Linked DNA regions of Bdellovibrio bacteriovorus str. Tiberius. The protein of the gene in region 1 binds, or shares a complex with, the protein of each later gene. Links are inferred from orthologs where the notes say so. Each region holds a gene or a part of one and is shown on either strand. Other genes may lie near its edges.

Evidence for each region.
Region 2: the proteins of tsaB (region 1) and tsaD are in contact, whole or in part, in a solved structure (PDB 4WQ4), measured with the Escherichia coli proteins. The link is inferred for Bdellovibrio bacteriovorus str. Tiberius from one-to-one orthologs.

Annotation. Positions count from the first base shown.
Region 1 is NC_019567.1:3,866,571-3,881,499, forward strand. The notes cover bases 7,153-10,151. They hold tsaB (tRNA (adenosine(37)-N6)-threonylcarbamoyltransferase complex dimerization subunit type 1 TsaB), read left to right. Parts: upstream 7,153-8,299; coding sequence 8,300-9,004; downstream 9,005-10,151. Other genes in these bases: rseP (RIP metalloprotease RseP), read left to right, coding at 7,153-8,303; BDT_RS18345 (P-loop NTPase), read left to right, coding at 9,020-9,973; BDT_RS18350 (helix-turn-helix domain-containing protein), read left to right, coding at 9,982-10,151. Also shown: BDT_RS18295 (NAD(P)-binding protein), read left to right, coding at 1-5; BDT_RS18300 (sensor histidine kinase), read right to left, coding at 2-1,351; rpsB (30S ribosomal protein S2), read left to right, coding at 1,661-2,587; tsf (translation elongation factor Ts), read left to right, coding at 2,777-3,703; pyrH (UMP kinase), read left to right, coding at 3,705-4,418; frr (ribosome recycling factor), read left to right, coding at 4,432-4,992; BDT_RS18325 (isoprenyl transferase), read left to right, coding at 5,014-5,748; BDT_RS18330 (phosphatidate cytidylyltransferase), read left to right, coding at 5,729-6,553; more of rseP, read left to right, coding at 6,630-7,152; more of BDT_RS18350, read left to right, coding at 10,152-10,608; BDT_RS18355 (RluA family pseudouridine synthase), read left to right, coding at 10,598-11,605; peptidoglycan editing factor PgeF, read left to right, coding at 11,602-12,303; BDT_RS18365 (DNA-3-methyladenine glycosylase), read left to right, coding at 12,300-12,878; PAQR family membrane homeostasis protein TrhA, read left to right, coding at 12,978-13,604; BDT_RS18380 (cystathionine gamma-synthase), read right to left, coding at 13,825-14,929. UniProt on the Escherichia coli protein: Required for the formation of a threonylcarbamoyl group on adenosine at position 37 (t(6)A37) in tRNAs that read codons beginning with adenine.
Region 2 is NC_019567.1:611,772-626,633, reverse strand. Bases 8,020-10,951 are described here. They hold tsaD (tRNA (adenosine(37)-N6)-threonylcarbamoyltransferase complex transferase subunit TsaD), read right to left. Parts: upstream 10,039-10,951; coding sequence 9,001-10,038; downstream 8,020-9,000. Other genes in these bases: BDT_RS03015 (DUF4398 domain-containing protein), read right to left, coding at 10,711-10,951; BDT_RS03020 (tetratricopeptide repeat protein), read right to left, coding at 10,043-10,714; rsmA (16S rRNA (adenine(1518)-N(6)/adenine(1519)-N(6))-dimethyltransferase RsmA), read right to left, coding at 8,180-9,004; smpB (SsrA-binding protein SmpB), read right to left, coding at 8,020-8,179. In the rest of the region: map (type I methionyl aminopeptidase), read left to right, coding at 1-83; BDT_RS03085 (GlcG/HbpS family heme-binding protein), read left to right, coding at 156-662; BDT_RS03080 (hypothetical protein), read left to right, coding at 755-1,150; BDT_RS03075 (MarR family winged helix-turn-helix transcriptional regulator), read left to right, coding at 1,377-1,904; BDT_RS03070 (hypothetical protein), read right to left, coding at 1,969-3,195; BDT_RS03065 (hypothetical protein), read left to right, coding at 3,403-3,705; BDT_RS03060 (SAM-dependent methyltransferase), read left to right, coding at 3,702-4,604; BDT_RS03055 (flagellar brake protein), read left to right, coding at 4,577-5,254; BDT_RS03050 (DMT family transporter), read left to right, coding at 5,315-6,157; BDT_RS03045 (hypothetical protein), read right to left, coding at 6,229-7,038; BDT_RS03040 (hypothetical protein), read left to right, coding at 7,135-7,776; more of smpB, read right to left, coding at 7,721-8,019; more of BDT_RS03015, read right to left, coding at 10,952-11,022; peptidoglycan-associated lipoprotein Pal, read right to left, coding at 11,045-11,551; BDT_RS03005 (TolB family protein), read left to right, coding at 11,683-14,637; BDT_RS03000 (hypothetical protein), read left to right, coding at 14,757-14,862.

The DNA.
Region 1 (14,929 bases):
TTTAAGCCTCGTCCAGCGGCAGGGTGAAGAGGAACGTGGTTCCCTCACCCGGCGTGCTTTCCACCTTGATATCCCCGCCCATCATCTCGATCAGATTTTTACAAATCATCAATCCCAGCCCCGAGCCGCCATAAGTGCGGGAAATCGTGACGTCTTCCTGCGAGAAGCTGCGGAAAAGCTTCGACATGTTTTCCAGACGAATGCCGCGACCGGTGTCAGACACCTTCCACGCATAATGACCTGAACCGGGCTGTCTTTGCAGACTGATGCAGACGCGGCCCTTGTCCGTGAACTTCACCGCATTACCAACCAGGTTCATCAGAATCTGGCGCAAGCGATGGGAATCCCCCATCGCAAAAGCCGGAATACTTTCATCGATGTCGAATTCAAGCTGCAGATTTTTTTCCTGGCACTTGGCTTCGAAGATTTTAAGAATGTCCGTGTGCAGTTCTTTGACGTCAAACTTGTGCCTATCAATCTGCAAAAGTCCGTTTTCAATTTTTGAAATATCCAGAACATCATTGATGATATGCAAAAGCGAATCCGAACAGCGCTGAATCGTCCGGACATAGTCCGTCTGATCCTTGTCCAGCGAAGTGTCGCGCAGAATATCGGCAAAACCGATAATGCTGTTTAATGGTGTTCGGATTTCATGGCTCATATTGCTTAAGAATGTGGATTTGATGGAGGATAACTGCAGAGCTTCTTCGCGCGCCTGCACAAGTTGGTACTTGGAATAGGCCATTTCGTAAAGTTCACCGCGAATGCGCTCAATACCGATGATCAGAATAATGTCTTCAATCAGGATCCACGCAGCATGTTCCAACCACCGCCACTGGTTGCTTTCAGCCACCCCATACAGCGAGATCGGCAGCATACACCCGCGCAGGATGTGATCCGAGATCACGATAAAGGACGCCACCCCCAAAAGCCCGACATCCTTATAAAAGGCCAGGGCGGCCAGTGAAACAAAGACATGGAAGTGGCTTTCGATCCGGCCCCCCGACAAATGGATAAACAGGATCGAAAAACACATCTGCGAGACAGCCACCACATAACGGGTCCACTTTTCCCCGGGGCAGACATAGACGCAATAGACCGCTGGCAAACTGAAAAGCCCCCCAAAGATCAGCCCCACGAAGGCGTTTTCAACCGCCCCGGAAAAGCTTCCCAGCCACGTCGAGGGGGTTAGTACAATGCCCATGACGATAACTTCAACCCATTGAATTAAAAGAAGAATTGAAAAACCGCGATCTACGCGAATGTGGATGTCCCGGGATTGCTCCAGGAAAATTCGCTGCACCTGTCGTTGTGCTTCCGGATCGCTCCGACCGCCCCTAGATTGGTTCATTTCCCACCGCTTACGTTCTAGATTAATTGGGAGATTACCCCCTTCTTATCGGCCGTTACTCAGTGCGTCTAAATATCTCTTAATCAAGTCGGCGTTTTGTAACGAAAGCGTCTCAGAAAAGAGCTCCAAAGACTGCTTGCGGTCAATGGCGCCCTGTGATATCCCGAGAGTCCAACAATAAGCACTCACAGGCATCAACTGGTCCCCCAAGTACTGAAAAAGGGGGTCTTCCGGCGAAACAAAAAAAAGCTGGCTCTACCTGCGAGGACGATTAACCAGAAAGGAAGTACTACCATGGCACAAGTGACCATGAAAGAAATGCTAGACGCTGGAGTCCACTTCGGACATCAAACACAGCGTTGGAACCCAAAGATGAAACCTTATGTATACACAGCTCGCGGCGGTATTCACATTATCGACCTGCAAAAGACTGTTGTACGCGCAAACAAAGCTGCTGAGTTCGTAAAAGAAGTCGCTGCTAACGGTGGTCGTTTGATCTTCGTTGGTACTAAAAAACAAGCGATCGAACCAATCCAAGAAGCTGCAGCAAAATGCGGTCAGTACTATGTTACTAAGCGTTGGTTGGGTGGCATGATGACGAACTTCGAAACGATCAAATCTTCTATCGATCGTCTTCGCAAAATCGACACCATGAAAGAAAAAGGCGAATTCAATTACCTTACTAAGAAAGAGCGCGCGAAGCTTGAAAAAGAATACCTTCGCCTGACTGATTTCCTGGCTGGTATCCGCGACATGAAGGAAATGCCTTCCGCTATGTTCGTAGTTGATTTGCCGAAAGAGCACATCGCAGTTGCTGAAGCAAAACGCTTGGGCATCCCGGTTGTTGCTATCGCTGATACAAACTCTGATCCAGAGTCTGTTGAATTCGCGATCCCAGGCAATGACGATGCTATCCGCTCCATCAAGTTGTTCTCCAACTTGGTAGCTGATGCTTACCTTGAAGGCGCTAAAGAGTGGGAAGGCAAACTTCGCACTATGACTGACAAGCAATCTGACGTTGCTAAAGAAGCAAAAGCAGAAGGCAAAGAAGAAGCTCCTAAAAGACGTGGTCCTGGCGCAAAAGCTGGTGCAAAAGAAGCTCCTAAAAAAGCTGCAGGCCCAGCGGTTGTTAAAGCCACTAAATCTCGCAAACTTGTTGCTGCTGGTACAGCAGAAGAAGTTGAGATCCAAGCTGAGCTTGAACAAGGCCCAGCTACTGACGAATCCGCAGAGTAATCTGCAGATCGTTCGAAAAAGGGTGGCCTAGCCACCCTTTTCTTTGTTCCTCCTACGCCTTTCGGCTACGGGGGACAGGCCCCGCGGAAGCTCAATGCGAAAGCGGGCATCCTACTTAAGGATTTTTTATACTTTTCTAAAATGTTCGCTCCAGCAGATCTGGGGTGTTAAAGTTAAGGAGTCTTCCTAATGTCTATTTCCGCTACTCTTGTTAAAGAGCTAAGAGAAAAAACTAACGCAGGTATGATGGATTGCAAAAAGGCGCTTGAGGCGACTTCTGGCGATTTCGATGCTGCTGTTGAATGGTTGCGCGTAAAAGGTCTTGGCGCTGCCGCTAAGAAAGCTGACCGTATTGCTGCTGAAGGCGCTGTCTTCGCAGAACTTCATGGCAACACTGGTGTTGTTATCGAAATCAACTCTGAGACTGACTTCGTTGCTCGCAACGACGGCTTCAAAGCTTTGGCTGCTAACGTGGTTTCCCACTTGGCTAAAACAAACCTTGAAGGTGATGTTCTGGCTCAGGCTTACGCTGCTGATTCTTCCAAAAAACTGGGTGATTTGTTCACTGAAGCAACTGCTACTATCGGTGAAAAAATCGTTCTTCGCCGTCAGGAAAAATACACTGCAACTGCAACTTCCCTTGTGCACACTTACCTGCACGGCGAAGGCAAAATCGGTGTTATGGTTGAAGCTTCCGTTTCCAAACCAGAAGCTGCTAACGCTCCTGCATTGAAAACTTTCGCTCAAGACGTTGCATTGCACATCGCTGCGATGAACCCAATGGCGATCTCTTCCGAACAAATCCCATCTGATGTTGTTTCCAAAGAGAAAGAAATCCTGACTGCAAAAAATCTTGAGTCCGGCAAAAAACCAGAAATGATCGAAAAGATCGTTGAAGGTCAAATCCGCAAGTTCCTTGCTGAAAACTGCCTTCTTGATCAACCATTCGTTAAGAACCCGGACATGAAAGTGTCTGATCTTGCGAAAGCAGTTGGCAAAGAAATCGGCGCAGACGTAACTGTAAAACGTTTCGTTCGCTTCGAACTGGGCGCTGGTATCGAAAAGAAATCCAACGACTTCGCAGCTGAAGTTGCTGCTCAGATGAAAGGACACTAGTTTGAAAGAGCCTGTTTATAAGCGAATTTTGCTGAAACTAAGTGGTGAAGCTCTTGCTGGAAAGCAAGGGACTGGTATCAACACTGCAACGATCACTCAGATCGCGCAGGACGTGGCAGCGGCTTACAAAGCAGGCGTTCAAATTGGCCTGGTAATCGGTGGTGGCAATATCTATCGTGGTGTTGCCGCCTCTGCTGAGGGCATGGATCGCGCAAGTGCTGACTATATGGGAATGCTTGCGACCTGTATCAATGCCCTGGCTCTTCAGGACGCTTTGGAAAAACAAGGCGTTCCTACCCGTGTTCAGACCGCCATCGAAATGGCTGAAATCGCTGAACCGTACATCCGTCGCAGAGCGATTCGTCATCTTGAAAAGAATCGTCTGGTGATTTTCGGTGCAGGCACCGGGAATCCATTCTTCACTACAGACACTGCAGCTTCCCTTCGCGCCATGGAGATCAATGCCCAGGTGATCATGAAGGCAACCAAAGTGGACGGGATCTACGACAAAGACCCTGCTAAACACGCTGACGCGAAAAAATTCGACAAGATCAGCTACATCGACGTGCTCAACCGCGGACTTCAGGTAATGGACTCCACGGCGATCAGCATGTGCATGGACAATAAACTTCCTATTATCACCTTTGACCTCACTGTACCGGGCAACATCCTGAGAGCCGTTCAGGGTGAAACGATCGGCACACTGGTACACTAATAAGGAGACAGCTATGGCTATCGCAGACGTTAAAAAAAATGCTCAAGCAAAAATGGAAAAGACTCTGAACTCTTTGTCTGAAGAACTTAAAAAAGTTCGTACAGGCCGTGCTCAGGTTTCTATGCTGGATAATATCCGTGTGAACTATTACGGAACTCCATCCCCTTTGTCCCAGGTGGCTTCTATTTCCACTCCGGACGCAAAATCCTTCCTGATTGCACCTTGGGAAGTGGCTATCCTTAAAGACATCGAACAAGCCATCATCAAGTCTGAACTGGGCATGGCCCCAATGAACGACGGTAAAGTGATCCGCTTGAAAGTTCCTGACCTGACTGAAGAGCGCCGTAAAGACCTGGCGAAACAAGTTAAGAAAATCGCTGAAGAAGCACGCGTGGCTGTTCGCATGGCCCGTCGTGATGCAAATGACGAAGTTAAAAAACTTCAAAAAGACAAAGCTGTCAGCGAAGACGAAGGCAAAAAAGCCGAAGCAGACATCCAAAAAGCAACTGACGATTTCATCAAAAAAGTGGATCAGGTTGCTGACGAAAAAGAAAAATCAATCCTGACTATCTAATCAGGGTTTTTCGAAGGATTCATGGATTTGCCAAAGCATATTGCCATCATTATGGACGGGAACGGTCGTTGGGCTCAGCTCAAACGCCGTCCTCGCACGTTCGGGCATATCAAAGGCACCCGTGTCGCAAAAAAGATCATCACGGCGTGTTCACGCCGTGGGATTAAAAACCTGACTCTTTACGCATTCAGCACTGAAAACTGGTTCCGTCCCGAGGCGGAAGTCAGCCTGCTGATGCTGATCCTGCGCCGATACCTGAAGCGCGAAACTGAAAATCTGGTCAAAGAAAACATCCGCTTCTCGGTGATCGGGGACCTTTCCCGCGTTCCTCTGGATGTTGCCAATGCCATCGAAAAATCCATCGAAGCCACATCTCAATGCACAGGCCTGAATCTGGTCTTTGCCTTGAGCTATGGTTCTCGCCAGGAAATCACTCAAGCGGTGCGTGAAATCGCGGAAAAAGTCGCTGCCGGGGAAATGTCCCCTGCGGAAATCGACGAATCCATGATCAATTCTGCTTTGAGCACTTTCCCGACGCCGGATCCGGATCTGATCATCCGCACCAGTGGTGAACAGCGACTTTCGAATTTCCTTCTGTGGCAGGCTGCGTACTCTGAATTCTATTTCACTGAAGTACTGTGGCCCAACTTCACCGAGTCTCACCTCGACGAAGCCCTTCAGGCTTTTGCGATGAGACAACGCCGTTATGGCAAGGTCTCATCCAATGACAACAACCATGAAAAGCTTCCTAACTAGATCTGTTTCCGCACTTATTGCCCTGGCTCTGATCATCGGACTTTATGTTTCGTTGGGACTGATGGGACTTAAGATTGCGGTGGGTCTGATTGTTGTCATCGGCAACTGGGAACTGACAGCCATTTTGTTCCAGCGTGAAAAATCCCAGCTGATTAAAACATTGTTCAGAATCGCAACCTATGCGGTATTCATTGCCTCGATCACTTCCCTGAGCCTGGGATCTATTGTTTATTCTTTGGCCGTGATTGGAATGATTATCGCCGTTCTTTTGTCTTCTCACAAAGAAGGCAATCTGGAACACATGGCTGCTGTTCAGGCGAAGTCCGCCCTGGGCCTGTTCTATATGGGTCTTTTGCCTTCGTTTGCTTTCCGTTTGCTGGATCAGGCTTACGGTCTTTACTGGTTTATCTTCCTGCTGGCCGTGGTGTTTGCGGGTGACACTTTGGCATATGTATTTGGCGTGTTGTTCGGCAAAAACAAAGTCATGCCTTCGGTGTCCCCTAAAAAAACCTGGCAGGGTTCTGTCGGTGGCATCATTGGTTCTGTCGTGGCAGGTCTGATCTGCTGGTTGTTCCTGTTCCCGGAAAACAGCGTCGGTGTCTTCCTGCTTCTTGGTGGGATCTCTGGCTTTGTGGGCCAGTTCGGAGACTTCTTCGAATCTCTGCTGAAACGTGTGGCGGATGTGAAAGATTCCGGCAAAATCATGCCAGGTCATGGTGGCGTCTTGGATCGAGTCGACGGCGTCCTATTCGCAAGTCCTGTTGTTTTGGGCGGAGTTTTGATTCTGTCTCATCTTTTGTCCTAAGAGAAACGTCGAGCCCCGCAGGAAAAATCCCTTAATTTTCTACCCCTTAATCCTTGGCTCACTCTAGAATGGACCAATGGATATTTTCTCATACTTACAATCTGGTTTGTCTGCAATTGTTCCATTTGTCATCCTGCTGGGGATCCTGATCTTCGTTCATGAGCTGGGACACTTCCTTGTCGCCCGCTGGTGCGGAGTGCGTGTCGAGGTTTTCAGTCTGGGCTTCGGCAAAAAGCTTCTGACCTATAAAAAAGGCGACACCACGTATGCCCTGTCCCTGATCCCACTGGGTGGCTACGTGAAAATGTTCGGCGAACAAAACGGCGAAGGCATTTCTGAAGAAGACAAGAAAGTCTCTTTCACGCATAAAAATGTGTGGCAGCGTATTGCCATCGTTCTGGCCGGTCCGCTGATGAACTTCTTCTTTGCGATCCTGGTGTTCTTCACTGTCGCCCTGATCGGCGAAGACGCAAAAATCCCGGTTCTGGGTGATGTGGCGAAAGACTCCCCGGCTTACACGGCGGGCTTCCGTTCTGGTGACCAGATTGTTTCTATCAATCAAAAACCGATCACGACCTGGGAAGACGTTCAGCGCACCCTTTCCTTAAAAGAAAGTCACGACCTGCACATCGATGTCGATGTTAAACGTGAAGGCACCGGTGAATCCCTGACGGTCTCTACGACCGCCAAGCCTGAACCAAATCCAAATGTTCTTTCCAGCTACGAATACATGGCCAATGTTGAGGGGATTTCCCCTTATTCTGCGGGCACGACCATTGGTGTTCTGGAAAATTCTCCGTTGCATGCTTTGGGTCTGCGTACCGGTGACACCATCACCAGCATCAATGGTGTTAAAGTCGCTTACTGGAGATCTTTGGAAGACACTTTGGCAAAATTCAGCGCCAAAGAGCCTTTGACCCTGGAAGTTATGGGCATGCGCGAAGGCGACAAGGCCGACAAAGCCATCACCGTGACCATGGCACCGATTGAATCCATCAAGGCGTTTTCACTGGCGTCTTTGGGTCTGGAAAGTTCAGAACTGTATCTGTCCCGCGTGATTGAAGGCTCTCCGGCTCAGGCCGCAGGTCTTCGTGCTGGTGATCGTCTGGTGAAAATCAACAAAATCACTTTGTCCAAATGGGAAGATGTTCTGAACAACATCAAATCCTTTGACGGCAAAAACCCGGTGGCTTTGTCCGTTCTGCGTGAAGGCAAAACCATTGATCTGGAAATCACTCCGAAAATGACCAAGCAGATGACCGCTTCGGGTGCAGAGGAAAAACGTTATACCATCGGTATTTCACCAATTCCGAACATCGCGATGCCGGAACTGATGACCCTTCGTTCTTCCAACCCGGTGGATGCTTTGATCCGCGGTACGGAAAAAACGTGGGAAGTATCAGTCATGACAGTCATGAGCTTTGTTCGTTTGTTCCAGGCCAAGATCTCTCCGAAAAATATCGGTGGTGTGATCTCTATCGGTCAGGCGGCCAGCGAGACATTCAAGATTGGTATCACTCAGTTCCTGCAGATGATGGCAATTATTTCGGTGAATCTGTTCATCCTGAATTTGCTGCCGGTGCCGGTGCTTGACGGTGGTCACCTGGTGTTCTATGTGATTGAGCTGGTCAAAGGTGCTCCGCTAAGCATGAAGAAAATGGAAATCGCCCAGCAAGTGGGTCTGGCGATTTTGATGAGTCTTATGATCTTTGCCCTGTTTAATGACTTCACCCGCTTGTTTGGTCTATGAAAATACTAGCTATGGAAACCAGCACCGCCGTCGGCGGTGTTGCCATCATCGTGGATGGGAAAATTGTCGCCGAAGAAACCACTTTGCGACAAAAAACCCATAGCGAAATCATCAGCCCCTTCACCGAAAACTGCCTGCAAAAAGCCGGATTAAAACTTGAAGACATCGACGTCTTTGCCGTGGGCCAGGGTCCGGGCAGTTTTACCGGCATCCGTGTGGCCGCCAATGCGGGGAAAACCTTTTCCTACAGCTTCAACAAACCTCTGGTTACTATCGACTCGCTGATGCTTTTGGCTGAACGCGCGCGCGGATCTGCCAAACCGGTTCTTGCCATCATCAATGCCTATAAAAACATGGTGTACACCGGTCTTTTTGATATGTCCGGCGATGAGCCGAAATATCTGAAGGGTCCCGCGGCGATTCCCGTTCGTGAACTTTCCCAGCACATCAGTCAGGACGTGCTGGTCGTTGGTGACGGGTGGGAGGCTTATCATGAGTACTTCCCCGAAGAACTTTCCAAGAAAATGCACCGCGATTCAACCCTGCCGGACTATCCGCTCGCGACCACTCTGGGTCTGATGGCGGAAGCCCGGGCAAAAAAAGGTCAAACTTTAGACTGGAAATCGTTTGTTCCTCTTTATATTCGCGCATCTGAAGCCGAAGAGACAAAAAAAGGGATTCTTATCTCACCATTGAAATAGCAAGAGGATGCAACCATGGATAAGGCTGTATTGGAATTCAAACCGACCCACGCAAATAAAGATCATGACACCAAACTATGGGTTGTCGCTTCCGGTAAAGGTGGCGTGGGTAAAACGTTTGTATCCTCTTCCCTGGGCATGACTCTTTCCAAATTGGGCCACTCTGTCGTGATCGTGGATCTGGATCTTTCCGGCTCCAACATCCACACGGTTCTGGGTTTGAATCCTTCCCACATGAACATCCGTCACTACTTTGAAGGTTCCAAAACCCTGCAAGAGCTGGTGATCCCGACTCCGTATCCGCATCTTTCTTATGTTCAGGGTTTCTGGGATTCATGGACACCGACTGATTTTTCCCACAACCAGATTCAAAACCTGATCCCGCAGCTGAAGAATCTGCGTGCTGATTACGTGATCGTTGATCTGGGGGCCGGTGCCTTGGAAGCCCACCTGGAGCTGTTCAAAGTCGCTGATGAAAAGTTCCTGATCACAACTCCGGAACCAACCAGCATCGAAAAGACTTATCGTTTTATTGAATCCTTCATGTGCTATTCCCTGCGTGAAAATTCCACGCCGGATGCTTACGGCAACATGATTTCCACTTTGCGCAATCACCGCCAAAGAACTTTGAGCAAGCCGTTTTCTTTCCGCTCGTATCTGAAGGAAGAAACCGGCATTCACTATGACTTCTTTGAGGCTCTTTCCTCAACACCAGTTCGTTTGTTGGTGAATACTTCACGCAATCAGGCCAACGATGACTTGGGTCACTCGATGAAAAGTGTCTGTAACAAGTACTACGACCTTGGTATTGATTACATCGGCGCGATCGATTACGACAATGCGGTGTGGCAGTCCGTGCGTGTGAGAGAACACGTGCTTGTCGCACAACCCTTCACTCCACTTGCAGGACAATTTTTGGCAACCTGCAAACAACTTATTGCTCCAGAGGAGCTTCGCGCCGTAGTATAATAGCTACGATGCAAGCGACGTCTAGATACAACTATTACGAAGTCCTGGAACTCACAGCCAACGCCCCTCAACATGAGGTGACGACGGCCTATGAGCGCGCTCGCTCGACTTATTCCGGGGACAATCCGGCGATCTACACTATTTTCTCTGAACAGGAAGCCCGTGAGCTTCTGGTTGTGATCGAAGAGGCCTATCAGGTCCTTGGTAACAAAATCCTTCGCAATATCTATGATCAAAGACTTTTGTCCGGCCGTTCTTCTTTGAACGATCTGACTTACGAGTCCATCCTTGAAGCCAGCAAACAGGTTTTCCCTGAAACGAAAATTGAAAAACCGGCGGTGGCTTATCAAAAGGATGAATCCTTTGAAAAAGAAATCGCGGCCCGCACGGACTGGGATGGCGCTTTCCTCAAAAAAGTTCGCGAGTACAAAAAGATCACCACTCAACGCATGAGTGAGATCACCAAAATCAATTCTTACTATGTCACAGCCATTGAAAACGTGGATCCAGGCAACCTGCCGGTGATCGTTTTCGTTCGTGGTTATGTGGTTCAAATTGCCAAAGCTTTGGGTCTGGACGAAAAAAAGGTCGCCGACTCATACATGACACACTTTAAAAACAAACTTGGAAAATAAGAACAACACGACTATTTCGGTCACTGCCACAGCAGAGATGAGTGGACTTCGCCTTGATAAAGCGATGGCGCTTATTCCGGAAATCGGCACCCGTTCACGCGCAAGCCATCTGCTTGAAGCAAATTCAGTTCTGCTGAACGGAAAACCCGCCAAAGCTTCTGTCACTATTAAAGAAAACGATCTGATTGAAATTCAACTGCCGGAACCCGAGCCGTCTGAGCTTCAGCCCTTTGATCTGAAGCTGGACGTGCTGTTTGAAGATGAGGATCTGATCGTCATCAACAAACCGGCGGGTCTTGTTGTTCACCCGGCCGCGGGACATGCCCACGACACTTTGGTGAATGCGCTGATCAGTCACACCGATGATCTGTCCATGAAGTTTGGCGAAGAACGCCCTGGCATCGTGCACCGCTTGGATAAAGAAACCAGCGGCATCATCGTCGTTGCCAAAAACGACAAAGCCCATGAATCCCTGACCGCCCAGTTCAAAGAGCGCAGCACGCACAGAATATACTATGCCGTGTGCCTGGGAACTGCGCGCACGTTGTCCGGCAGCGTTCGCAGTTTTCTGGCTCGCCACCCGGTGGATCGCAAACGTTATGCTTCCGTGTTGGGTGACGATCGTAAACCCCTGACTGATCCGAATGATGATCCGGGAATGGGCAAATGGGCGGTGACCCACTTTGAAGTGCTGCAAAGAAAAAGCGGCATGAGCTACATGAAGCTGAAACTTGAAACCGGACGGACACACCAAATTCGTGTGCACATGTCCGAAAGCGGACTGCCCATTGCCGGTGACAACCTTTATGGTGCTGACCGCAAGATCAAATCCATCGAGGCGCGCGCGACCCAGGAAGACCTTCGTGCTTTGCCAAGATTCCTGCTGCACGCAGCAGAACTGGGTTTCACTCATCCCCGCACCCAAGAGCGCATGTTCTTTACAAAGGACTGGCCTGAAGATGTTCTGGTGCTGATTAAGAAATGGGGTTTGCTGTGAACCTCGAAAAAACCCCACTGGGATATGAACTAAAAACTTCGCATATCACGGCTTTCTTCGGTGGGGCCGCAGCCACCTTGGCTGACGTCAAATCCGCCTATCCACAGTTTGATTTTGTCCGTCTGAAACAAATTCACAGCGACGCGGTCATCGAAAGCAAAGACAGTTCTTTGGACTATCAGGTGCTAGGGGATGCGCATTTTTCCCGCACCAAAAATCTTGCCTTGTGTGTGATCACCGCTGACTGTGTGCCGGTGCTTTTCTATCATCACGGCACTGATTTGATTTCTGGCGTCCACGCCGGCTGGCGCGGAGTTGCCAACAGAATTATCCCCAAGACCCTCCAGCAGCTTGTTGCCACAGGTGCTGATGCTTCAGAGCTGGATGTGATCATCGGACCACATATTCAGAAAAAAAGCTTTGAGGTCGGAAACGACGTGCGCGATCAGATCCTTTCAAGCCTGGGGCCGTTAAGCCCGGCAGAACGCGCTCAATATTTCCAGAGTCTGGAAGACGGAAAATCTTTGGTGGATTTAAATCTTGTGGTTCGCACCCAGCTTCAACAAGAGGGCATCAATCTGGACCGCTTGTTTGATCTGCATATTGATACGGTCACCAACAACGAATTTCATTCTTACCGCCGGGACAAAGAAAAGTCCGGGCGTCAGATCAGCTTTATCTGCCGGACCTCTGGATGATTCTGCCACAGGAATTTTACTTTGAAGACACGACCCTGGTGGCTCAGTCTCTTCTGGGAAAAGTTCTGAATATCCGCACTGACGACGGCATAAATCAAGCCCGCATCATCGAAACCGAAGCCTATCTGGGGATTGAAGACCCCGCCTGTCACACATTTGAAGACCGCCGCACCGAACGCACCAAATCCATGTATCTGGATGGGGGACATTCGTATGTGTATATGATCTATGGAATGTATTTCTGTCTGAATTTTGTGACCCGCACCCATGAACATCCCGAAGCGGTTTTGATTCGTGCCGTGGAACCTCTGCCAGCACAGGAAAATCTGCGAAAAAAAGACCTAAAAACCAACGGCCCCGGCAAGCTTTGCAAACACTATGACATCACCCGAAAGCATGACGGACTGAAGCTTTGGAAGAAAAGTTCTGAGCTATTTGTGACGGATGATGACTTCAAGGTTTCAAAAAAACAGATCATTCCCACCGCGCGTGTCGGTGTCGATTATGCCGGCGAAGCAGCGAAGTGGCCCTTGCGATTTTATCTGAAAGATCATCTGTTCGTCTCAAAAAAGTGATCAGATTTACTGGACCGTGGATGAATTTTTATTCTTAGGCACTAGGTCCTTGGTGCTAAACTAAAACCATCAGGAACTTCTTGCAGCAGGTTTTAGCGAATGATTCAGAAGATCGAACATGGAGAAAAGCTCAACGTCGTCACCCACGCCATCGGAGCGTTGCTGGCGCTGATTGGGTGTGCCCTGCTTCTGGGTCTTGCCGCCAGCAAACACGACACCTGGAAAATCTTCAGCTTCGGTGTGTATGCGGTCTGCACGGTCGGACTTTACTGTATTTCAACCATCTATCACGGCACCCGTGGTGAAAGAAAAAAACTGTATCGTCGTCTGGACTATATCGGCATCTATCTGAAGATCGCCGGTGGTTACACTCCGTATGCCCTGCTGGCTTTGCGCGGAACTTTGGGTTGGGTGATTCTGGGAATCGTCTGGTCTTTGGCGGTGGTGGGAATTTTCTGGGAACTTCTGAATCCGAAAAACCGCCTGCCTTCACTGCTTTTGTATTCAACCATGGCAGTCACGATCTTCCCGTTCATCAAATACCTGATGGATGCGATTCCGCCGATGGGTTTTGCGATGATCATCGCGGGCTTCATCAGCTATGGCATCGGCATGTTCTTCTTCCTGAATGACGAACGCATCAAACACGGCCACGGCGTTTGGCACGTCTGCGTGATGGGCGGAACCGCCCTTCAGTACCTGTGTCTGCTGATCTATTTCACTTAAAAAGCACCCAAAAATCAGGCCCCAGAAACGAAAAAACCCGCTGATTAGGCGGGTTTAGTTGCTTTGAACTTTTGAAGAAAAATGGTGGCTTGAGACGGAATTGAACCGCCGACACAAGGATTTTCAGTCCTCTGCTCTACCAACTGAGCTACCAAGCCACTGGAACATATGCGTTCAAAGAGACCAAAGGTTTATCCATTGGCCCCCTGCATGTCAACAGTTAAGCCTTATCAAAAGCAGTTTTAAGGTCAGCAATCAGGTCGTTCAGATCCTCTACACCCACAGAAAGGCGGATCAGGGTGTCGTCGATCCCCAAAGCCTTGCGGTTTTCAGGTGGAACGGAGGCGTGCGTCATAATCGCCGGATGCTCGATCAGGGACTCCACCCCTCCCAAACTCTCGGCCAATGAAAAGACATTCACGTTTTCCAGGAACTTACGAGCCGAATCCAGGCCCCCCTTGATGTAGAAAGTGATCATTCCCCCGAAGCCATGCATTTGTTCTTTCGCCAAAGCATGCTGAGGATGGCTTTCCAGACCCGGATAGATGACCTTGTCCACTTTTGGATGAGATTCCAAAAACTTCGCAATCGCCATGGCATTTTCCTGATGGGCCTTCATACGAAGTGGCAAAGTTTTCAAACTTCTCAGGAACATGAAGGAATCAAACGCGCCTTGAGTCGCCCCGATACCGTTGCTTAAGAATGCCATTCTTTCTGCCAGATCCGCGCGGGATACAACGACCATGCCGCCGACTGTATCACTGTGGCCGCCGATGTATTTCGTCGCTGAATGAACCACGATATCCGCACCCAGCTCCAAAGGTCTTTGGAAGTACGGGCTCATGAACGTGTTATCAACCGCAACCAGAATGCCTTTGGCTTTTGCGATGGCGGCGATCTTTTTGATATCAACCAACTTCAAAGTCGGATTGGTCGGAGTTTCCAACCATACCAGCTTGGTGTTTGGTTTTACGGCTTTTTCAAAGTTTTCAACCTTCGTCAGATCAACGAAAGAAAACTCCATGCCGTCGTGCTTAAGGATTTTGTCAAACAGACGGAAAGTGCCGCCGTACATGTCATCCATGGCAATCACATGATCGCCACCTTTTAGAAGGTGCAAAACAGTTGTCGTTGCCGCGCAACCGGAAGAAAAAGCAAAGCCATGCTTGCCACCTTCAAGACTTGCCATGCAGCTTTCGTAAGCGTGACGAGTTGGATTGTGCGTGCGGGAATATTCCCAGCCCTTATGCACACCCGGAGATTCTTGTACGTAAGTCGAGGTCAAATAAACTGGCGTCATGATGGCGCCAGTTGAAGGATCCGGA
Region 2 (14,862 bases), 3.3 Mb from region 1 along the record:
AACATCGCACCGCTCAGTTCGAGCACACGATGGTGGTTCTGAAGGACCGCGCCCTGATCGTGACCATTCCTGATTCTGTTTAAATACACGAGGGCTTTCTTTGCAGAGGGCCTTTTAAAAGTTCTAAGATTTTCTCCTCACCCTTAGGAGACCTTATGAACAAACGCATCGCCGCTCTGTCTGTGGCTTTGGTGGTGGCAAGTCCTCTGGCTTATGCTGCCTCGCCGTCTGCAGGCTTTAAAATCGAATCCAATATCACTCTGGCTTTGGCTGAAGAAGCGGCCAAAGAAGCTGTCGCCAACTGCGCAACCAAGGGCTATCAAGTGGCCGCTACCGTCGTCGATAAGGCAGGCGACGTTAAAGCCATGTTTCGCGCCGATGGCGCGGGCCCTCATACCGTCGATGCCAGCCGCCGCAAAGCCTACACGTCCGCTTCAGCAAAGAACGGAACCTCCGCAATGCTTGCAGCATCTCAAAGCAATCCTGCCGCTCAAAATCTTGGCGCCATTGACGGATTCCTATTGCTCGGCGGGGGCCTTCCCATTCGAGCTGGCAGTATCGTCATTGGTGCTATTGGTGTGGGTGGTGCTCCAGGCGGTCCTTTGGACGACCAGTGCGCTCAAGCTGGAATCGACAAAATCAAGGATCGACTAGGAAATTGAAACACTAGATTCCCCGACACGCTGCCTAAAGGCTTTAATCCGGAAGAAAACGGTGAAAGGCTGTTTACGTTCCTAAAATAACCGGAGGATTTATGAAACTGTTTTTTGCTATCGCTTCTTTGCTAGTGGCTTTCTCTGCACAAGCTTCTGACCGTAAAGTCGGAAACATCATCGCTGTTGAAAGAGAAATCTCCAACCTTTACAACACGTGCTTGAAAAATGTTTCTGGGGCTACGGACAAACCTCAAAGCTTCTTTTCTTGCGCTATCAAGTTCACAACTGACGGAGAGCTTCCTGTAACCAAAGGCCGCGTTCTGAAACTGATGGACGACCGTTGTCAGGTGGTGGGCGAAGCGATGAACGGCGTTGTGCTGATCACTTTCTCCGGTACAAAATCCCCATCCACTTTTGAAACTTCCCGCGCATGTCTGGAAAGATCTTTGAGCGATAAAGATTTCGTGAAAGTGATCGTTTACACTCTGGAATAATTGCTCCACACAATTCTCAGTTCACTTGCAGGAAGAAGTGCTTCAACACTTCTTCCTTTTTTTTATTTTCGTCAGGAAAATCTCATCTCGAAATGAGCGCATAATGAGCACAAAAAGGTGAGCAAACTAATAGTTTTTTTGCGTCCTTTTACTTGCCACCTATTAGCCCCCTAATTAAAATAGTAAGGTAGCTTAAATATGCTTGCTGACAGTTCTAGGAGGTTCTATGGCAAAGCTGTTCCTTACCGAAATCCCCTCCCGTGAAGCCATTCAAGAAGAGGCTGGTGTTCTTTATCCTCAGGTAAATCCCGAGGCTTGGTACTCGCATATTCTTTTGCGCAAAATCACCACGGAGTTTGAAATCAATCTGGACAAATTTTTCTCGCAGTACAGTTTGTCCTCAGGTCGTTTCACGCTGATGATTTTGCTGAACAAATATGTGGACGGTCTGATGCCTTCTGAGTTGGCGCAGATGGTGGGTGTGACTCAAGCCACTATTTCAGGTCTGATCAACAGCCTTGAAAAGTCCGAAATCGTACAAAGAACTACGCACGAAAAAGACGGCCGTTCTTACGTGATCAAGCTGACTGAAAAGGGCAAGAAACAAACCGGCGAGATCCTGCCGGAGTATCAAACCCGCATCAATAAATTCTGGAGTGAATTCCCATCCCAGGAAAAAGATCAGATCAACGGCTACTTCGAAAGACTGATCAAACAAATGAAAGAAATCGGCCACAAACCTGCTGCCGAATAAATAAAAAAGCCCGCTTACAACAGCGGGCTTTTTCTTTTTCACACTACCAATTTTTAAATTTTTACTACTCACCGGCCATTGTACAGCTGATGATGTTGTCCAGAGTGAAACCAGATGTGTTCTGGAACGGACCGAAGTGGTTGTAAGATCTGCCCACGGACATGTGCGGGCTTACGCAACGCTCTGCCGGTGCTTTCAAAGAACCGCTGGAAGTCACGTTGTACGGGTGCGTGTTCTTGGAACTTGTTGCATTCACCTGAACCGCGAAACTGCCAGTCACTTTCGCTGCCGCACAGAAGGCATTGAAGGTTTGCAATGAGCTTCCCAATACACGGATCAGTTCAGACTGGGATGCATTCGTTTTGATACCGCACTTAGGGTACAACTGATTCCATTCACGGATACAAGCCTGGATATTACCACCAGCATCCGGAGTGAACTGGAACAGACCGATGTTCAAGCGGGATTCCGCCGGCTGATTTGGATCTTCATAGAAGTTCACACCTGCTGGGCGGCGATAGCCGGATGGACCATACTTATCCGCCACTTTCTGAGCTTTCGCGGTGTCTGCTGTCGTCAAAGACTCCATGTAAGACAGACACATCATGAACTTGGACCACAACTTGGAAGCTTTCACGTAACCTTCGCGGTTGCCGGACAAAGCTTCACGGCGATAGCCGTTCATCAGATTTGTGAAATCATTAATCTTTTTGATCGTCGCTGCACCTGGAACATTTTTACCCGCAAAGGTCGTGTTCAAAGTCGAGGACGTCACGTTACACAGTGGATGTGAAATCAAACTGTTTGGCAGATATGTGTTCACGTCTTTATTCAGGTTGAAATAAGAAGCCACATAACCCAGCTGCGCTTTGCTTGGCTGCATTTTCAGTTCAACCGCGTAAGCGATACGATCTGCAAAACGGTCGTTTGTATCCAGATTTGTGTCACATTTATCTGTGGCATGAGCTTCCTGAGCATTACGCACTGGCAGAAGTTCGCGGTAGTTACTGTATTTTGTATCGACCACACCACCGACCGGGTAAGCAACTTCGGTAAAGACGTTGAAACCTTCTGGAGTGATGGAATCAGTCACCGCCGCTGGTTCACGAACCGGAGGGGTTGTCGTTGGTGGAGTTGTTGTCGGAGGCGTCGTAGCAGGAGGAGTTGTGCCTGCGTTACTGCCACCGCCAGAGTTCACCGGCTTCTTCGCCATGGCGAAGGTCGTGGAGGAAACGGTTGTTGTTACTAGAAGAGCCATCAGGATGTTGGTTGTGCTTTTTTGTGTTTTCATACCTCCTAGATCGGAGTTAGGTCGCGCGACTAAAGGCGTTCTGGACCATTTTAAGGTCCAGTTTTCAGGATCTTGGTAAAGTCCGGGAAAACTGAAAAATTAATAAACAGAAACGCTCTGGACCTAGGACCGTACTTTGTGTTTAAGAACTGCCAAGGGTCCTCCGATAATAAAGGGGTAGGTAAACAACAAAAAGGGAGTCTCAATATGAGTCAAAAATATGATGTACCGAACCTCTTTAATTTCCTTCTGCATACTCCAGAGGGCGGTCTCAGAAAAATGCTCGTGGACAACAAGCCGTTCACTGAAGCGCACTTTAATCTGATGATGAAAGTGGTTCGCGCGTGCAACGAATCCCAGTTCACTGAACACTTTGAAAAACAGGATTTCCCAAAAGTGAAAATGGGTCCTTCTGATGTAAAACTAAAAGAGAAGTTCTGGGCAGACTGCATGGTTGTTTGGGATAACCGTGGACTTCTGACTCCGGCTGTGGCAACTAAGGCGGCATGATCGCTTATCTTGCCCCGGAAAAATTTCTGCCTGATCTTCTGGAAGAACTTAAATACGTAAAATCAGTTCACGGAAATCTGGTACTTACTGATGGGCCCCTGCAGAATCCTGTATGGGCCCAAAATATTTGGCTTGATGCCGAAATCATTCCTTTTGAATCCATCACCCAGGCCGCCAAGGCTTTAAAAGCTTTAGGCAAACTGTGGGCCCCCTACACTATCGAAAATCACCGCCGAGCCCAATTGATCCAGGATCAGCTGCCGAAGCTGCGCCCGCGTGTGATTAACTTCCTGGATCCACTTCCAGAAAACAATCTGGGTGCGTGGATGCTGCTGGATAAAAACACGCTGCTGGCTTCGCCAACGACGAACTCTCCATTTCCGTTGGGGGACATTCAGTTCAATGAAGACAAAAAGAATCCTCCGTCTCGCGCCTACCTGAAACTGTGGGAGCTATTCACCGTCCATGGCATCAAGCCCAAAAAAGGGCAACGAGTCGTGGACTTCGGAAGCTGCCCCGGGGGCTGGACGTGGGTGCTGCAAACCGTGGGTTGTGAGGTCGTCAGTATCGACCGCGCCCCGCTGGAACCACATATCGCCGCATTGCCCGGCGTGAAGTTCATGAAGACCAATGCCTTTAACGTAAAGCCCGAGGACATTGGGGCCATTGATTGGTTCTTCTCGGACATCATCTGCTATCCCGAGAAATTGCTCGAGTTAGTTCAAAATTGGCAAGCTTCAGGACTTTGCTCAAACTTCGTTTGCACGATAAAATTCCAAGGTAAGACCGACTACGAGACTTTGAAAAAGTTTCTGGCGCTCGATAATGTACGTATACAGCACTTGCACCACAACAAGCACGAGGTCACGGTATGGATCAAAGCACCTTCAAGCTCATAGCCCGCGCTGATGAAAAAGCAAAACTTTGGGATGATATGGCCAAAGCCCGCGGCGAATTCCTGTGCAAGGGCACGGAAGATTCCATCTGCAAGTTGAAGGTCGTTCTGTTCAATTCCAAACATCAGGCTTTGGAATGCACTTTTGAATCCCCGACACTGATGAAAGATCAGGAAGAATATCTGGGCCACTTCTTTTTGGGTGGTGAAAAGTACTACTTCCAAAGCAAAGCGCAAGTCGTAAACGGCAAGGTGCTGATCCCGGTTCCGCAGGAGCTGTATCACCTGCAGCGTCGCCAGAACTATCGCGTGCACATCCCTGACGGCTATCAGGCTTTCTATAATATTATTCTGGTGAACGATAAACCACAGAAGATCACCGGCCAATTGGCCGACCTGAGCGGTCAGGGTTGCCGAGTCGTCTATAAACTGGATGCTCCGCTATTAAAGATGGGCGACAAGGTCACAGGTCACCTCCTGATCGGCAAACGCAGTCCCATCGAAGTGCAGGGCGAAGTCCGCCACATTAAAGTCGACGACGGCAACAAGGTCATCCAAACCTTCGGCATCGAGTTCACTCCATTGTCAGCAATCCTGGAAAACAAACTCTTCGCCATCACCCTGGAAATCCACAAAGAAGTCTTCCGCCGCTAAAAAAGGTTCCCGGTTCTTTTTCGGGTCTACAGCGCTTCATCAAGTGTTCAATGGCCCGGTATGAACGCTGGTCTTATCGCAATCAATCTTGCAGCAATCATCTTTGGCTCCGCCGCTCTTTTCGGAGAGCTTCATGCTTCGCCATTTTGGATTGTGGGGGCACGGGGATTGTTCGCGGCTATCACTTTGTTTTTCTATGCATTCACTGTTGGCGGCCTGAATCTGACGTCGGCAAAAAATCATCTAAAGCCTTTGGTGATCACCGGTGTTCTCCTGAGCTATCACTGGGTCAGCTTTTTTGCTTCGGTTCAAATGGCTGATATCGCCATTGCGACTCTGACCTTTGCGACCTTCCCGCTGTTCACGATTCTGCTGCAAAGTATCCGCGCGAAGTCATGGCCCAACCTGATTGAGATCGCCGCAGGCGCTGTCATCGTTATCGCCGTCGGAATGCTTGTGGATGTGAAAGCCGAAGGTGCAAAACTGTTTGGCACCGTCATCGGTCTTACTTCGGCCCTGGCCTTTGCCTTTTTCGGAGTATTCGCCAAAAGCCTGACCTTGTACATGAGACCAATCACCATTTCATTTGTTCAAAATATTGTGGTCGTGGTCAGCATGCTGCCCTTTTTGGGATTCATGGGACCTGCGCCGGAACGAGGCTCTGACTGGATGTGGTTGGTAGTTTTAGGAGTGGTCACAACCGCATTGATGCATCAGTTGTATCTGTTTGCTCTGAGCCGCCTGTCAGCCAAAACCTGCAGCGGCTTCATCGCCCTGGAACCCGTTTACGCAATCGCCTTCGCCGCAATTCTTTTCGGCCAGCCGATCACCCTGTGGGTCGTTGTCAGCGGCCTGATGATCATCGGTGCCTCGCTGGCACTTCTTTTTACCGACAGACAATAAGGTTCCCGGTTCTTTTTTAGGCCCACCCTGCGTTAGATGCTGCGTAGCCAGAAAAAACAACCAGGCACCTTTTATTCGCCGGTAGGTCCGAGGATCGTTGGATCTTGTTTGCGGATGGCTTCGTATTCTTTATCCAGATCCTGCTGCTGCTGTTTCTTTTTTAGCTCGGCTTGTTTCTTCTGATCAGCCACGGCTTTTTTGTTTTCATCAAAGCGCTTGGTGTAATCGCGGTGAAGCTGATTGAATTCGTCCGTCTTTGAACGGATGTAGTCATCGAAGTTTTTGCGTTTGTCGCGCATGTCGGCCTCGAACTGGTCACGTTTTTCCTTCTGATTTTCGTAGAAGTCTTTGCGCTTGGATTCGTGTTCGTCATAGAACTCTTTGCGTTCGTCAGAGGTCGATTTCGTTTTGGCGAAGGCCTTGCGTTTGTCCGCCAGATCTTTGGTGAATTCGTCGCGCTCTTTTTTCTGGATCTTGCCGAACTGTTCGCGCGCCTTGGTCATGTCTTTATTAAACAAATCACGCTTCTTGTTCACGATAGAACTGAACTTGCCACGAACCTCGGAAGGTGTGCGGGACAAGTCTGAAACCAGACCATCCATGAAGGCCTTTTCATCATTGTCCTTTTTTACGTTGGCCGGGATGTTTTTACGTAGTTCTTCAAACGCCTCGCGGTCGGCTTTCAAAGAATAATTTTCATCCACCAGAGTGGTTGATTCAGGACCTTCGTTCTGAGCGCGGGACTCGATCGCGGAAAGAAGGACGACCAAGGTAAGAAATAGAACGTATATTAAAGACCTTAGTCTTTCCCCATGAGACCTAGGTCTCAATGTATCTTGCAGCTTGGACCCCGCAGTTGCGAAAGCCGGTGATAAACTCATGCTGTCCTCCGTGATTTTGCTTCTTTTTGAGAATAATTGGACTCTACACAAAACACAACCCGCCGATAAGTGGGACATATGTTGTATGGAAGAAGGGTGATCGAACCTCAACGCGTGCCTCAGGGACAGGGTCCCCGCCGCTTCATATTGAACAAAGCCTTCCAGTACAAGTATTGCTGGTACATGATCACAGCCGTTGCTGGCGGCGCTATCTTGTTCCTACTTCCGGCTTTTTACTTCATCAATCAGAATTACGAACTGTTCAAAAGTCTTGCTTACGACACGCATCCGACGCTGGTTCAGCATCTGGAGCGCGAGATCACGTGGTTGCAGGTGTTCTTGGCGGCAAGCTTTGTTTTCCTGACCGGGGTTACACTGTTCCTGGTGATCCGCATGACCAAAAATCTGCTATCGCCGCTTGTTGCGATGGAAAAGCACATGCACCAATTGATGCTGGGTCAGTGGCATATCCCCGACTATCACCTGCCGGAAGAAGATGACTTCCGCGATCTGTCGATGACTTATGATTATTTCTATCGTGCTTTGAAAGCGAACACTGAGACTGAGCTGAAGCTTTTGGAAAAGCTCAGCATCGATCCGCAGAACCGCGAGGCCTATGCCGCGTGGAAACACCTGTTGTCTGAAAAACGTGCCCGCCTGGGCATCAAAGAAGAGTTTATCCTTAACGAGAACGTCGTAGAGATGAACGAATTTGATCAGAAACGTCGCGTTTCTTGATCGCCTCGCGCTTGTCGTGGGTCTTTTTACCCTTCACCAAAGCGATCTGCAGTTTGGCGCGGCCGTTTTTGAAGTAGATCTTCAGCGGCACGCAGGAATAGCCCTTTTCACGTAAAGCATCGAAAATTTCATCCAGCTCATTTCTGTGCATCAGAAGCTTGCGGTGTCTTTCCGGAACATGATTGTTGTAACTGGAAGCTTTGTATTCCGCGATATGCGCATTTTGCAGGTATGCCTCATCCCCTTTGAAAGAGATGTAGGAATCCTTCAACTGAACATCCTTGTTGCGCAGGGATTTCACCTCGCTGCCCATAAGCTGCAGACCCGCCTCGTAGGTTTCCACGATCGTGTAGTCAAAGCGTGCTTTTTTGTTCTCATGAACAATCAGGATGTTTTCGCTCATTTACTCAAATCCAAAATGCTTATACAGGGCCACAAACTGCTTCGGAGAAAGCTCTTCCGCGCGGGCCGTTTCTTTAAAGCCCAGCTCGGCCAACCAGCCGACCATTTGCTCTTCAGTTAGCTTCTTTTGACTTAAAAGACCAGACAAATTTTTCTTCAAAAGCTTGCGTCTTTGCGCGAAGGCGCACTTCACGAATGTTAAGAAAGCCTTGCGGTTTTTGACCTCAGACTCAATACGTTCGAAAGAAAGCACCCGGCTGGCCACCTTCGGAGGCGGCTGGAAGTCTCTTGGCCCCGCATCCGTCACAGTTTCAATTTTCCAGAAAGCTTGTGCATAGACACTTAAAAGACCGTACAGGTCGCTGTCCACCGTGCCGCGGATTTTCTGGGCGACTTCCTTTTGGAACATCAGCACCATTGCCGCAACACCTTCGTTTTCCAAAGAACGTTCAATCACGATGCTGGAAGAAATCTGATACGGCAGATTGCTGACAAAGACCACGCGCTTGCCGGTATAGAACTGCTTCCAGTCCAAACGAAGCGCATCTTTTTCGATAACCGTCAGACCTTTTTCGCGCCAGTAAGCCGCGATCGCAGTATCAAGTTCAATCACCTGCATTGGCAGATTCAGCTCTAATAACAGATCCGTCAAAGCGCCCGGGCCGGGGCCCACTTCGACCAGTTCTTCCGGCGCAAAAGCTTTCACCTGATCGATGATGCGATTGATGACCGTGTCGCTGACCAGAAAGTTCTGGCCCAAAGATTTTTTCGCGGCAATGCCCATGGCCTCTTGCGCGCGCTGCAAACGTTCACGTGAATAACTCATTTAAAATCCGATGCAAGAGCTTGAGGTGACGGTCCCAGATCCAGTTCAGAAACTTCACCACGAGCCATGCGCAAAGCGCCGACATAACCAATCATCGCGGCATTATCAGTGCAGTAACGCAGAGGTGGAATCACCAAAGTATAACCTTTTTTATCAGCCCATTCCTGAGCCCGCTGACGAAGGCGCGAATTCGCACTGACCCCGCCAGTCAGAATCACACGCTTGGAACGGAAGACTTTCGCCGCACGATCCAGCTTTGCGATCAGGACATCCACGATGGCTTCCTGGAAAGAGGCACACAGATCCGGCAGACGTTCCTGCACAAGTTCTGGTCCCAATTGTTCAAGCATGCGCTGGCCGGAACTTTTCAGCCCCGAGAAGCTCATGTCGAAAGTGTCATCATGGATCATGCTGCGGGGGAATTCGAACGCCTGCGGATTACCCGCCTTGGCCATTTGATCGACGCGCACACCACCCGGGAACCCCAGGCCTGCCATCTTTGCAAATTTATCGAAACACTCCCCGGCCGCATCATCCTTGGTAGCACCCAAGATACGATAATCGCCCAGTCCTTTAATTTGATACAAACTTGTGTGTCCACCGCTGATGGCCAAACCCACATACGGGTAACCGAAATCTTCCGGTGGAGCATATTTATCATCGCGCAAAAACGGCGCCAGTAAATGTCCTTCAAGGTGGTTCACACCCAGGAACGGCAAATGCTTGGCCTGAGACAGTGACTTCGCCGTAACCAGACCCACGATCAAGGCGCCAATCAAACCCGGACGGTTGGTGACGGCAATACCCTGCACGTCAGACCAATTCATATTGGCTTTCTTAAAGGCTTCTTCGATCAATGGAATTAAAGCGATGGAATGGTTGCGGGCGGCAATTTCAGGGACGATGCCGCCATAGATTTCGTGATCCAGATCCTGAGAGGCCGCCACCACAGAGTGAACCCAGCCGGTACGATCGACGATCGCGACAGAGGTGTCATCACAGCTGGTTTCAATGGCGAGAACTCTTTCAATCACAGTATTACTTTTTTAAACCCTTCAAACGGATCTTAGCACGACGAGCCTCTTCTGACTTCGGAAACTTGCTGACCACCTCGTCATAGAAGGTTTTTGCCTCGTCTTTCATGCCCAATTCCTGGAAGGACACCCCGATTTTATAGGTCGCATCCGCAAACTTAGGACCTTTCGGATTTTCATCACGGTATTTTTGGAAGTTCAGGATGGACTGTTTCCAGTCTTTTTTGCTGAAAAACTCCTGAGCTGCCTCTAAAGAGTCCCTTTTGGCCTGTTTCGCCGACTTTTCAGCCTGAGCCGCGGCTTTTTCAGCACGCAGGGCATTTACTTCGGCATTCAACGCATAGATTTGTTTTTCCATGGTTGTGAGGGCTTCTTGCATTATGGCCACTTTGCCATTCAGATCCTGATTCTGCTGCTGGGAATTTTTCAGAGCATTTTCCACACCCGAGTGGCTGGAACCCAGCTTGTTTTCAACCACATCCACGCGGCCGTTCAACTCGCGCATTTGTTCTTCCAGATCTGCGACACGACCGGAAGCATCGGCATTGGTCCTTTGCAGAGTGACCACCTGCTGCTGCATCACCTGACGCTGTTCATTTTCACGAACATCGGTACGGGTTTTCAAACAGCCCGTCAGCAAGGTCGCGGCTGCGACAACAAGAATGATCAACTTCATAGGACATCTCCAGTTTTTTGACGAATCAGACGAGCCGAGTTCTCAGCTTTTTCAGCTGCCATGCGGGCGCGGATGAATTGTTCTTTGGCTTTGCCGTAATCACGGTCTTCGAAATAGATGCGGCCTTTACGATAGGCTTCTTCCGCCTGATGCCAGTATCCGGGGGAATGGCGGGCCGCTTGAACAGAACGAGCCGCATCCAGTGCGGCTCGAGCTAAGGAATAGTCATCCAGGGGAACAGGCGCAGTTTGACAGCTGACGATCACCGTGAAAAGCAAAACTCCGATGAAAAGTCTCTGTAGGTTCACTCTGCGCCCTTCTGCTTAGATGTTACTGAGCAGGTACGAAGTTAGCACGGCGGTTTTTCGCCCATGCAGCTTCAGTGTCGCCTGTCTCAAGTGGTTTTTCTTTACCGTAGCTGATAGTGCTCAAACGGTCAGCACCGATACCCAAAGATACCATGTAAGCTTTAACCGCGTTGGCACGTCTTTCACCCAAAGCCACGTTGTATTCGATAGTACCACGAGAATCGCAGTGACCTTCGATTTGTACGCGAACAGAAGGATTTGCTTTCATCCACTCGACGTTAGTCGCGATGTCTTTTTTGGAAGAAGCATCCAGGCTGGATTTGTCATAACCGAAATGAACAGTTACCAAACCAGAAATCTTGCCGGAATCAGAACCCATTGGGTCGAAGCTCAATGGAGCAGAGTCAATTGCTGTGGACTGACCGCCAGTAGGCAAAGTCTCGATAGACTGATCAGACTGAGTTTGTTTTCCTTTACAACCTGCTACGAATGCGATGGCAACAAGACCAAGAGCCAATTTACGAACCATGATGTCCTCCTATGAACTTCGAGTCGTTATTATAACACTAAAAACTTTAATTTATAGCAGCTCATTGTCAAACCTTAGATTTCCTAAATTGATGTTGCGTTGCTGTACAGCCGGACCACTAGCAAAGATTTATGCAAAAATACTCCGCAGTTTACAGCTTGGCGTCTCTATTTCTGACAATTTTACTTTCAGTGTCCCAAGCCAAGGCACAACTTGAAGTGCCTCCGCAGTTAAAATGGAAAACCCTCAAGACCGCCCACTTCGAAGTTATTTTTAATGCCGAGCAGCAGGACCTTGGCTATCTGTATGCGGAAAAATTAGAGAAAGCCTATTCAGAACTTCGCTCTTACTTTCATTCCCGCCCTGACAAAACAATCGTCATTATCAACGACAAAACCGATGTCACAAATGGATACGCCACAAGAATCCCATATCCGCACATCATGGCTTATCCCGTGCTCCCCGGCCCTGAAGAAAGTCTTTCTGATACAGGCGACTGGGCGTTCGAGCTTCTGGCCCATGAATACACCCACATCCTGACTTTTGAACCGGCCAACGGAATCATGAAACCCCTGCGTGCGGTTTTTGGAACCATCATCGCCCCGAACATCCTGATGCCCCAGTGGTGGAAGGAAGGCGTGGCGGTTGAAATGGAAACCCGCCTGTCCGATCACGGCCGCCTGCGTTCGCACTATCAGGACGCCACCGTTCGAGCGATGGTCGACGCCAAAACCCTGCGTGATTTTGATATCGCCGAAGCCAATGAAAACATCTACACCTGGCCTCAAGGGGCCAGACCTTATCTTTTTGGCTCTTTGATGTGGAGTCAGATGATCGCGGACAAAGGCACCAAAGTTGTCGGCGAACTGCATGAACGCCAGGGCGGCCGGGTTCCGTATTTTATTGAAACCCCGGCGCGGGACTATTTGGGTGCCAGCTACAGCACTGAATACGACAGCATGATGAAGGAAACCGAACTGCGCGCCCTGGAGCAGCTAAAAACCCTGCGCGAAGTTGCACCGACCGCCACGATCACCCCGCAAAACAATTTCCAATCAGTCAGCGCCCCGGCGATTTCACCTGACGGCAAACATCTGGCCCTGATCACCGAAGATGACGGCAATTCCCGCGCGGTAAAAATCCTGACCAAAGAAAAAGAAGGTCAAAGTTTCCTGGATTCGCGCATGACCGACACCATTGAACGGTTTAGTGAAAGCTTTATCCCGGCCACCCAAAAAGACGGGCCGCCCACCGGAAGCATTCAGCGCATCAGCTGGTTCCCGGATTCCAAACGTTTGATTTACGACAAGATCGACTACACCAATCGCATCCAAAGATATTCCGACCTGTTCGTGTATGAGCTTGGCGAAAGAAAGGCGAAGGCTCTGACCAAAGGGCTTCGCGGTCGTGAACCCGCCGTATCCCCCTCTGGCAACCAGGTGGCGTTCGTTAAATTGGATGGCAACCGCACTCACCTGGGGTTGATTCGCCTGACTGGCGAAAAGAATCCCCCGTCGGAATTGCTTTTCTCGCCACCGATGCAGCAGCGAGTGTCCTATCCGACCTTCCTGAATGAAGACACGATTGTATTTTCACTGCGCAGCGAAGACGGCCGCGAAAATCTGCACCGCTATTCCATCTCCTCCAAAACTTCCGAAGCCGTGCTGACGGATTATCCCAACGCCCGCTTTGCGCGAAAAACGGGGGAAGGCGTGATCTTTGCCTCGACTAAAAACGGCGTGCCGAATCTTTATTTGTCAGACGTGGAATTTAAAAACGTCCGCCCGATTTCTCACACGCTGACGGCTCTGTTCACCGCAGACATGGATCCTTTGAATAAAGAAATCTTCGCCACCGAGATGACCTCCCAGGGTTTGCGAGTTTCAGCGATCAAGCCCGATGAATGGCAAAAGACACCGAACACTCTGCCTCAGGTCAGTTCTTTGATGGGCGATCGTTACGCCAAAGCCGAACGCAATCCCCAGGCTGAAGAAGAAGCCAGGAATGCCGTGAAAGCTTCCGAGCTTGATGACTATTCTCCGTATGGCTATCTGCTACCGCGGTATTGGATGCCGTTCATTTCAGGGTCTTCCAGCGAAACCGGTCTGGTAATCGAAGCGCAGACCTCGGGCTTTGATCCACTAAAAAAACACATGTATGAAATTGCCGCTTCCTGGGACACCGGGATCAACAAAGGCAGCATTCTGGGAAGCTACATCAACCAGACAACCCCGTGGCCGTTTGCAGTTTTAAGTTACAAACGCAGCTACTATCTGGGAACCGTGTCGAACGAGATTGAAGACTTTGGCGCACAACTGTCCGTGCTTCCTGACACCCACTGGGCTTCGATTTATTCCAACCTGCAAGTGGGCTGGCAGTATCTGGAAAGATCCACCCTGACAACCGAAGTGAAACGCACGGGGCCTTATGCTTATTTAAGTTACGCGAATTATTCCCAGTCCGGCGCCCAGATTTCCCCTGAATCCGGGGGCGGAGCGTACTTGGGGGCTTACAATTATATCGCGCAGGAAGGTTATCTGAACCACTCGCAGTTCCTGGCTGGTGGTGAAATCTATCTTTCCCGCTTCTTGCCGAAACACCATGCGATCATGCTAAGACTGAATGGCGTGTATACTCCGGAAAAGGTGTCACCGATTTACGGTGTCTCCACCGAATCCATGGTCTTTATCCCGAACAGCCCGTTGCCTCAGTATATTTTGCGTGGCTACAAACGGGGGCAACTGTTTGGCCGAAATCTGGTGACCGTCAATGCCGAATACCGCCTGCCGCTGAAGGATCTTTACCGTGGTTCAGGCACTGATGCCCTGTTCTTCCGCCGCCTTTCTGCGGCGGTGGTGGGTGATGCCGCTGCTGCCGACGGCCGTTTCGTGAACGACGTGGACCTGGTGTATGAAGTCACCAGCATGAACAAGCCTTATTACAGCGCCGGAGTCGAAGCCAAACTGGAAACCACTTTGGGTTACGTGATCCCGGTGAATGTGGTCCTTGGTTACTATGTCGCTTTCCAAGCGCCGAAGGGTGCCGAGGGTGTTCTGGCGACCGCATTGCAAATAACGGGGTTCTAGACCCTGTTATTGCGGCGAGCCAAACCGCTCCATCTTGACAAAGACACAGCCCCTCGAAATTATTGAGAATATCGACAACTAGCGGCGAGGATGCTGCGCTGTCAATTTTGGGGGGATTCATGGAGAAAATCAGCTGGATTAAAGAACTTGTGAAAGCTGAACAACAGATGGAAGAGTCCGGTCTTGTGGACATGAGTTTCGGCTTTGACGCCGATAAAATTCTGA